3 regions of the Streptomyces sp. NPDC104381 genome follow, and region 2 is predicted to be linked to each of the others. Evidence: riboswitches for the same ligand, from Rfam matches in the RefSeq annotation. Region 2 holds a riboswitch; each other region holds the start of a gene.
The links. Region 2 has a riboswitch for cyclic di-AMP ahead of ACZ607_RS31040 (LysM peptidoglycan-binding domain-containing protein). Riboswitches for the same ligand answer to the same signal wherever they lie in the genome.

Region 1 (3,265 bases), on a different contig from region 2:
CCGTGGCCGGCAAAGGCTGACCGTCCGGCCTCACGCCTCCTCGACGGGCCCCCGTCGCGCAGGGAGAGGCGCCTTGCGGCCGCCTGCTGCGTCAGGCGCCCTCGACGAGGCGCTCACGCAGCCGCGCGCGGGTCTCGTCGCTGATCTTCAGTCCCTCGCGGAGATAGCGGTCCGTGCCGCCCCAGATCTCGTCGATGGTCTCGAATGCCGCGGCGAGGTATTCGGCGCGGGCGCCGAAGAGCGGATTGAGCAGTTCCATCACCTCCTCGGACATTCCCACCGCCGAGGTGTCACTGCGGCGCACCTTGTAGCGGCGGTGCGCGTCGTTCGACTTGAGGTAGTCGGCCTCGATGGCCTCCACCCGTACCCCGACCGCGAGCAGCGAGACCGCGACCGAGAGGCCGGCCCTGTCCTTGCCCGCCGCGCAGTGCATCAGCGCCGGCACGCTGTCCTCCGCCAGCGCGTGCAGCACGCGGCTGTGCTCGGCGGTGCGGTCCTTGATGATCGAACGGTACGAGGCGACCATCCGGTCCGTCCCCTTGCCGTCGGCCAGGATCGAGCGCAGCTGCTGGATGTTCCCGTCGCGCACGAGCCGCCAGAACTCCGCGCCGTCCGCCGGGTCGGAGAGAGGAATGCTGACATTCCGGACGCCGGGCAGCTCCACGTCGAGGCCGTCGAGCTTGTGGTCGGCGGCGTTGCGGAAGTCGAAGATCGTGTGCAGCCCGAGCCCCGCGAGGAAGGTCGCGTCGGACTCGGTGGCATGGGCGAGGTGGCCGCTGCGGTAGAGGCGCCCGTACCGCACGGTGCCGCCGTCGACGGTCGGAAGCCCGCCGACATCACGGAAGTTGCGGACACCGGTCAGGTCGACGTCCGTCGGCTCGGGGCCGACCGGCGGGACCTCTGGCAGCTGCGTCACAAGGGCTCCTGGAGTGTCGGGCGTCGGCGCCGCTCGCCGACGGGGGCACGCCCGCGACGATACGACATGGCTGCATCAGGCAACCGTCTCGGTGGCCGTGACCCCGGCCTCCCCTGAGGGTCGACGTTCACATCATGTCCGTATTGGTGCATTTAGCAGAACATGCCCCGCTTGTACGGGAGATGGTGTGAGCCGGGTGAGCGGGATCATATCCGTGACGGTGCGTGGTGAAGATCCCGCGGGGTATTCCTGACGCCGTGCGGAAAGCCAAGATCGGTAATCCACGGAGTGTGACGGGAATTCCGCGCCGGAATTGAAGCGTGGATTCCGGTTCGGAATCGACGGCTTGTTCACGGCGTCCCGGCTCGCTTACGGTCACGGTCAATCCGGACGGAACGCCTAATCCTGCCGCCGCCCGGAATCCGCACCGACTCACGCGTGGCAGGAGCGGGGGAACCAGGTAAGCCGCCGGCCGGAGGGATCCGGCACGGCTAGGGGTCAAGTCGCGCACCGCGCGGCCGGGCATCTCCAGTCCGAACCCGACAGCTCACCTCGCAGGCGCCGGAGAGGAAATATCCCCATGCCCGCAAAAGGCAAGCACCGTCGTACGAAGACCGGCCCGATCTCCCGAGGCGTCCTTGCCGCAGGGACCGGCGGCGCCGTCCTCGCCCTCCCGCTGATCGGCGCGACCGGAGCCCACGCGGCCGAGCAGTCCGCGCCGGCCGCCACGTCCGCCGCCGCGCACAGCGCTCCCGCCTCCGCCGCGAAGAGCACCCCCAAGACCTACTCCGTGGTCTCCGGCGACTACCTCGCCAAGATCGCGGCCGAGAAGAAGGTCAAGGGCGGCTGGCAGAAGCTGTACAAGGACAACCGTGACGTCGTCGGCGAGAACCCGAGCCTGATCCTGCCGGGCATGAAGCTGACCCTGGGCGCCAAGGCGTCCGGTTCCGCCGAGGCCACCCCCTCCAAGTCCGCCCCGTCGGCGGCGAAGAAGGCCGCCCCGGCCGAGAAGACGGCTGCCCCCGCCGAGAAGACGGCCGCCCCGGCCGCCGAGACCGCCGACTCCGGTGCGTCGGAGAGCGACAGCTCCGGCTGGGCCGCCCCGGTCGAGAACCCCAACGTCACCACCCAGTACCGAGCCTCGGGCGCCAGCTGGTCCAGCGGCTACCACACCGGCTCCGACTTCCAGGCGGCCTCCGGCACCAGCGTCCGCTCCATAGGCCCGGGCACCGTGGTCTCCGCCGGCTGGAGCGGCTCGTACGGCAACGAGGTCGTCATCCAGCACAGCGACGGCATGTACTCCCAGTACGCGCACCTGTCCTCGCTCGAGGTCTCGGCCGGCCAGACCGTCACCGGCGGCCAGCAGATCGGCCTCTCCGGCACCACCGGCAACTCCACCGGCCCGCACCTCCACTTCGAGGTCCGGACCGGCCCGAGCTACGGCTCCGACGTCGACCCGATCGCCTACCTGCGATCGCACGGCGTCTCCATCTGAGACCCACCGCCCGAGGGTGTCACCCCGGGCCGAAGGAGAGGGGCGGTGCGCAGCGGCGCACCGCCCCTCTCCTTATTCCGGCTTTACCAAAAACTGACCGGGTGGTCTTTCTCACCACCCGTCAACCCCTTATTACGGTCGCGTAGGTCACAATCGAAGGTGCAGGATAAGCACTTGTGGCAGACGATTCGAGAAACAGAACACGCGGCATCATCGGGTCGTACGCAGCGATTGGCGACAGCTTCACCGAGGGCGTCGGAGACCCCGGCCCCGGAGGGACGCTCGTCGGCTGGGCCGACCGGTTCGCGGTCCTCCTGGCCGACCAGCTCCCGGTCCCCGATGCGGTGGTCGGCCCCGTCGACGACACGCACGGGAATTTCCGGTACGCCAATCTCGCCGTACGCGGACGACTCCTCGACCAGATAGTCGAGGAACAGGTCCCGCGCGCCAAGGAGCTGGCACCTGATCTGGTGAGCTTCTGCGCGGGCGGCAACGACATCCTCCGTCCCGGTTCCGACCCGGACGACGTGGCGGAACGCTTCGAGCGGGCCGTCGCCGATCTGACGCAGGCGGTGGGCACCGTCATGGTCACCACCGGCTTCGACACCCGTGGCATCCCCGTGCTCAAGCATCTGCGCGGCAAGATCGCCATGTACACCGCGCACGTCCGGTCCATCGCCGACCGCTACGACTGCCCGGTGCTGGACCTGTGGTCCCTGCGCTCCGTGCAGGACCGGCGGGCCTGGGACAACGACCGGCTGCACCTCTCGGCGGAGGGTCACACCCGCGTCGCGCTGCGCGCCGCCCAGGTCCTCGGCCTCGATGTGCCCGCCGACCCCGACCAGGTGTGGCCC
Region 2 (3,265 bases):
CATGCGTGGACTGCGCACGCTTCCCGTGGAGTTCGGTCCCGGGGAGCCCGCCGAAAAAGGTGACAGCCTGTCAACTCTGTGACTTTCACGTGATCTCTGCTGCATCGACTTGTGACACACGTTCGAGTAGGGCTAGGTTCACCGTTCGACTCACCCGTCACAAGTCAGTCACACGGAAGGCAACCCCATGGGCTCCGCGACCGGCAGACACCGCCGCCCTCGCCAGGCACCCGCCATCGTCGTCGCCGCAGGCGTCACCGGATCGGCCATCGCCATCCCGCTGCTCGGCGCCGGCGGCGCGCAGGCCGCCGACGCGTCCACCTGGGACAGGGTCGCCGAATGCGAGAGCGGCGGCATGTGGAGTGCCGACCTCGGCAACGGCTACTACGGCGGTCTGCAGTTCTCGCAGGACACGTGGTCGGCGTACGGCGGCACGGCCTACGCCCCCCGGGCCGACCTGGCCAGCCGCTCGCAGCAGATCGCGGTCGCGGAGAAGGTCCTGGACGACAAGGGACCGCAGGCATGGCCGAGCTGCGCGGTGATCTCCGGGCTCGCCCTGGACGGCACGCTGCCGGGCGTCGACCCGGGCGGCGAGCCGTCCGCGGAGCCCTCCGACACCGCGACCCCGTCCGAGACCCCTTCCGCCGAGCCCTCGGACACCGCGACGCCGTCCGACACGCCCTCGTCCGGATCGAAGGCTCCGTCCGACGAGGCCGACGACACGGCCGGCCAGGACGACGACACGGACGCGTCGCCGTCCGCCACCCCGACCCCCGAGCCCTCCGGGACGTCCGGCGCCTCCCGGGGCGACGGCGGGACGGGCGGCAAGCACCGGGGCACGCCCGCCCCCGAGACGAGCGCGGGAGCGGACCTGGACGAGGGGCGCGAGTCCGGCCGCCACGCCTCGCGCGGTGAGTCCGAGGCACGTCAGGGCGCGGAGGGCACGTACACCGTCCGCGAAGGCGACAACCTCTGGTCGATCGCCGACGCGCAGGACCTCGACGGCGGCTGGCCGGCGCTCTACGAGGCCAACAAGGACGAGCTGGGCTCCGACCCCGACCTGATCCTTCCCGGCCAGAGCCTGGACCTCCTGGGCCTCGGGTCCGACGCGCAGGGCGACTCGGCGGAGACCGCCGCCGCCAACTGATCAAAAGCGGGAAAACGCCCCGAAAACAGGGGTAGTTCAGAGGCCTATGTCCACTTATGCGTAAGTGAGACATGGGTCTCTTTGCTTCAACTCCTGCGGTCGGTCCGTCCGATCCGTCCATATTGGCTCCGACCTGCGAAAACGAACCTTCACGTCGAACCGGTACGGGCTGATTGGCCGTTATGTCCATCTTTGAATGTGGGGGTTGCGTGTGTTTACGGTCGGAGCCGCTCGCACCGCGGGCACCTTCGACCGTCACGCCGAATCCTGCCGTCGGCCGAAGGGGACCGACGCGTAAAGCGCCGTAGGCAGGAGCGGGGGACCCAGGTAAGTGCCGGACCCGGCCGTCGGAAGACGGGCCGTGTACGGCTTGGGGTGAAGTCGTCCGCGAGTAGGGCGACCGGGCCACTCACAGCCCGAACCCGACAGCTCACCTCGTAGGCGTCGGTGAGGAGAACCATGCTGCTTTCCAGCAAGGGCAAGCACCGTCGCCCGTCCAAGGCCGTCCGCATCGCGACCCTGGCCGGTGTCACCGGTGCCGCCGTCGCCGTGCCGCTGATGGGCGCGACCGGCGCTTCCGCCGCCTCCGTCGACACCTGGGACGCTGTCGCCCAGTGCGAGTCCGGTGGCAACTGGTCCATCAACACCGGCAACGGCTACTACGGCGGTCTGCAGTTCTCGCAGTCCAGCTGGGCCGCCGCCGGCGGCACGCAGTACGCCGCCCGCGCCGACCTGGCCTCCAAGGACCAGCAGATAGCCGCCGCCGAGAAGCTCCTCGACCTTCAGGGCCCGGGTGCCTGGTCCTGCGCCGGGGCCGGCGGGCTGACGAACGACGGTGTGGACCCGGGCGTCGACACCGGCGCGTCGAAGAACGGCGACACCGACCCGCAGGCCGCTCCGGAGCGCAAGGCCGAGCAGCCCACCACGCGCAGCGAGAAGCGCACGGCCCCCGAGAAGACCGTCACCACCCCGACCGGCGAGAAGGTCGAGAAGGGCGACGGCGAGTACAAGGTCAAGGCCGGCGACACCCTCAGCAAGATCGCCGAGGCGAAGAAGGTCAAGGGCGGCTGGGAGAAGCTGTTCAAGCTGAACGACGACATCGTCGACGAGGCCGACCTGATCTTCCCGGGCCAGCAGCTCCACCTGAAGTAGTCGGAAACACCCCCGGGGCGCTCCTCCTGCCCCGGAGGCCGGGCCCGGCGCGCAGACCCCCCGCGCGCCGGGCCGGGCCGTGTCCGGACCCTCCCGGGGACGCCCCGGCCGGGGGCCGTTCGCGGGCTCGCCGTGAAGGTGAGTGTTCAACAGTTGTGGTTACTCGCCAGTAGATTTCTGGAGCTTTGCCCGGAATGCAGGTCCTTGGGTCCTTTTTCGTCCCAGGGGACGGGCGGACGGCCGACGGAGCGTGCCGAGCCGGTTAGGCTCGTGGCGCAAGGCCACAGTGACCCTGCACAACCAGTGTCAGATCCCAGAAGGAGATGCCTCGTGCCGTCCATCGACGTCGTCGTAGCCAGGGAAATCCTCGACTCCCGGGGCAACCCCACGGTCGAGGTCGAGGTTGGCCTCGACGACGGCAGCACGGGACGTGCTGCTGTTCCGTCCGGCGCCTCCACCGGTGCGTTCGAGGCCATCGAGCTTCGCGACGGGGACCCCAACCGTTACCAGGGCAAGGGCGTCGAGAAGGCCGTCCTCGCCGTGATCGAGCAGATCGGCCCGGAGCTCGTCGGCTACGACGCCACCGAGCAGCGCCTCATCGACCAGGCGATGTTCGACCTGGACGCCACCGAGAACAAGGGCTCCCTCGGTGCCAACGCCATCCTCGGTGTCTCGCTGGCCGTGGCGCACGCCGCGTCCGAGGCGTCCGACCTCCCGCTCTTCCGCTACCTCGGCGGCCCGAACGCGCACCTGCTGCCCGTTCCGATGATGAACATCCTGAACGGCGGCTCGCACGCCGACTCCAACGTGGACATCCAGGAGTTCATGATCGCGCCGATCGGCGCCGAGTCCTTCTCCGAGGCCCTTCGCTGGGGCGCGGAGATCTACCACACGCTGAAGAAGGTCCTGAAGACCAAGGGCCTGTCCACCGGTCTCGGTGACGAGGGCGGCTTCGCCCCCAACCTC
Region 3 (3,265 bases), on a different contig from region 2:
CGGTGCACCACGGAGATCGTCCGCCGGAATGCGGCGGGTTCCAGCCGCCGGACGGCGAGTGGCGCCGGGGACATCGCCGCCACCATCTCCGGCACCACCGCCACGCCGATCCCCGCACTGACCAGGGCGCAGACCAGGGCGTAGCCGGGCGACTCGCACACCACCGCCGGGGTGGCACCCGCCTCGGCCAGCGCCCGCTCCACCCCGCGCCGCGGCGGATGGTCGGGGGCGCTGCTGATCAGCGGACGGCCCGCGAGTTCGGCCACCGGCAGCGGGCCGCCGCCCTCGGACAGCATCTGCCCGAGCGCGGTGACCAGCACCAGCTCCTCGACGAGCAGCGGCTCGGCCGACAGCCCGGCCGGCAGCGGCTGGGGAGCCGCGGGCTCGTACGCATGGGTCAGCGCCAGGTCCACGTCACCCGCCGCCACCGCGGTGACCCCGGCGGGCGGCTCGTAGTCCGTGACGGCCAGCTCCACGTCGGGGTGGGCGCGCCGGAAGGCCGTGAGCACGGGCGGCAGCAGATGGATCCCGGCCGTCACGAACGTACCGACGCGCAGCCGGCCGCCCGACAGCCCCGCGAGCCCGGCCAGCTCGTGCCGCGCCTGCTCCATCTCGTCCAGCACGCGTCTGGCCCGCCCCGCCAGCAGCTCACCCGCCGCCGTCAGCCGTGCCCCACGGTGATGGCGGACCAGGAGCGCGGCCCCCGCCTCCCGCTCCAGCTTGGCCAGCTGCTGCGAGAGCGCGGGCGCGGTGTAACCCAGCCGCGCCGCCGCGCGCGTGATCGAGCCGGCCTCGGACACCGCCACCAGCGCGGCCAGCCGCGTCGGGTCGTACATTAAGCATTCCTTTCGGCAGACCCAGAATATTGCAAGTACATGCTAAAGGGCCTGAGCGGCCAAGGTGGACCCATGGACGCACAACTGCTCGCCTTCGTCGCCGTCGCCGCGGGAATGGTGGCCCTCCCCGGCGCCGACTTCACGGTCGTCGTACGCAACGCCCTCGCATCCCGGCGGTCCGGGCTCGCCACCGCGGTGGGGGTCGCCGGAGGGCTGCTGGTGCACACCGCGCTGGCCGCCGCCGGACTCGCCGCCGTCCTCGTGACGATGCCCGTCCTGTTCCGCACCGTGCAGCTGCTCGGCGGCGCGTACGTGCTCTACCTGGGGCTCAGCGGTCTGTACGCGATGTGGCGCCGGGCGGCCACCACCGGCGCGGGCGCCGAAGCCCAGGAGGAGGACCCGGGCCGGGCGCTGCCGGGACTCGGACGCTCGCTGCGCCAGGGCTTCCTGACCAACGCCCTCAACCCGAAGGCCCCCGTGCTCTTCCTCAGCCTGCTGCCCCAGTTCGTCCCCGAGGGGCGGTCGGCGCTTCCCAGGACCCTGCTGCTGGCCTCGGTGGTCGTCGTGCTCGCGCTCGTCTGGTTCTCCTCGGTGGCCCTGCTCGTGGCCCGGCTGGGGCGGTGGCTGCGCCGGCCGCGTGCCTCCCGCGCGATCGAGGGGGGCAGCGGCACGGCGCTCACCGCGTTGGGGCTCGTACTGGTGACGGGCCCCCTGCTGCGCTGAACCGGAAGGGGGAGGGTGTCAGGCGACCCTCCCGTACCAGACGTTGCCGGACCAGATCTTCTCCAGCCGGACCACGGCGCCTGTCTTCGGTGAGTGCCAGATCTTGCCGCTGCCGGCGTAGATGCCGACGTGGTACACACTGCTGCCCGCATGGAAAAAGACCAGGTCGCCGCGTTTCCGCTGCGACCTGGAGATATGGCGGGTCTTGTTGTACTGCTGCTGAGCCGTACGGGGGAGTTTCTTGCCGGCCTTCTTGAACGAGTAGAGCGTGAGACCGGAGCAGTCGAACCGATGGGGGCCGGTGGCTCCCCATCTGTAGGGCGACCCCTTCTTCGAGGCGGCGATCTTGAGCGCCTTCGTCGAATGGGTCGCGGCCTCGGCGTCGTTCACGAGACCGGGGGCCATCATGGTGGTGCCTACGGCGAATGTCAGAACCGAAGCCGTACCGACACGGGCGAACAGAGACGGGACATGAACCTGCGCAGTCATGCGCAACCCTTCGTCAGCCGCCTGTGAAGGATGACCTGTCGGGTTCGGGCTGGCGAAGTTGCCCGGCCGCGTGGTGCGGCTTCACCCCGAGGGCCGTCCGGTTGCCCGGCCGGCCCGTTGTGCTCGGGTCCTCCACTCCTGCCGATCCACTTCTGTCGACCAGGCATCCGGACGGCGGCAGGACTCGGCGTCCGCCCGGACCGCCCCGCCGCGGTGGCGGGGGCTTGTCGTCCCAGGGATCTTTACGCACGCACTGCCGGATTTCCTCGCTGAAGTGGCGATATGTGAGAGTCGTCACGACTGATCCGATCGGGTGGACGCGGCCACCCGGGAGCCGTGACGACCGGGCCGGACCAGCCGCGTACCAGCGGCGGAACAACGGATTCCGCTCAGCGTCCGCGCCCGTTGCGCAAGTTGGGCTGTCCCTCGGGCGGGGTAGCTTCTACGCCGATCGAGCGAGCAAAACTCATCGGCCCGCCGGGCGTGTCGAGAAGAGGCGCCGAAAGGCGGGTTCCGCGACCGGTGGTGAGGCGTTCAACTCGACGGCGCGGGTGGCACGGCGACCCGTGCGGCGCGACGCTCGCCGTCCAGCAGCCGCAGTGCCCTGGCCAAGGTGTCCGCGTGGATCTGCGATTCACCCCGCTCGTGCATCAACACCAGCGCGTCCCGGAGGGCGGCGGCCTTGGACGCGAGCGCCTGGGCCGCCCGGAGCGCCCCGTACGTGTCGCTGCCACGGGCGGGGTTGATGCGGCCGAGCTGGTCGAGCGCCTCCAGGTAGCGGTCGATGAACTCGGCCTCGGCGCGGGTCAGGGCGGGAAGCGGCGGGAACTGGGGTGGGAGCATCGGGCGTTCACCTCGCGGGTGCGGCGGCCGGGACGGTGCGCGGTTCTCCATGACGTGGTCCACCGGCCCGAACGCCGGGGCGGCCGGGGCGTCGAGGAAGGTGTCCCGTTCGATGTCGGCGCTGATCTCTTGTGGGGAGCGCCCGTGCGGTGGGCCGGCACGGCCGTGAGCGACAGGTGTTCGCGCGTCAACTCGCGGGCCCGGGTGCCGAGATCGGAGGGCAGGCCCCGCAGCGGCTCCTCGGGGCGGGTCGCTGAATGACTACCCGGGTGCCCGGCAGGGCATGTCGGCGGCCGGGGGCTCCTGCCCCGAGCCGCACCGCGGCGCGGGAGGGCGCGGCCGGCCCTGTTCGCGCACGATCGTGGCACGGCGGG

Region 1: another riboswitch for cyclic di-AMP. It lies ahead of ACZ607_RS32175 (M23 family metallopeptidase); the one in region 2 lies ahead of ACZ607_RS31040 (LysM peptidoglycan-binding domain-containing protein).
Region 3: another riboswitch for cyclic di-AMP. It lies ahead of ACZ607_RS10210 (C40 family peptidase); the one in region 2 lies ahead of ACZ607_RS31040 (LysM peptidoglycan-binding domain-containing protein).

What each region holds. Positions count from the first base shown of each region.
Region 1 is NZ_JBVJNK010000011.1:144,878-148,142, forward strand. It holds gene ACZ607_RS32165 (DUF6126 family protein) at 1-20, shown strand, start outside; gene ACZ607_RS32170 (tyrosine-protein phosphatase) at 92-916, opposite strand; cyclic di-AMP (ydaO/yuaA leader) riboswitch at 1,332-1,492, shown strand; gene ACZ607_RS32175 (M23 family metallopeptidase) at 1,497-2,411, shown strand; gene ACZ607_RS32180 (SGNH/GDSL hydrolase family protein) at 2,588-3,265, shown strand, end outside.
Region 2 is NZ_JBVJNK010000010.1:162,240-165,504, forward strand. It holds gene ACZ607_RS31030 (cytochrome P450 family protein) at 1-82, shown strand, start outside; gene ACZ607_RS31035 (transglycosylase family protein) at 188-1,147, shown strand; cyclic di-AMP (ydaO/yuaA leader) riboswitch at 1,438-1,606, shown strand; gene ACZ607_RS31040 (LysM peptidoglycan-binding domain-containing protein) at 1,607-2,299, shown strand; gene eno (phosphopyruvate hydratase) at 2,630-3,265, shown strand, end outside.
Region 3 is NZ_JBVJNK010000003.1:143,443-146,707, forward strand. It holds gene ACZ607_RS10200 (LysR family transcriptional regulator) at 1-836, opposite strand, end outside; gene ACZ607_RS10205 (LysE family translocator) at 909-1,559, shown strand; gene ACZ607_RS10210 (C40 family peptidase) at 1,578-2,048, opposite strand; cyclic di-AMP (ydaO/yuaA leader) riboswitch at 2,052-2,224, opposite strand; gene ACZ607_RS10215 (hypothetical protein) at 2,583-2,891, opposite strand.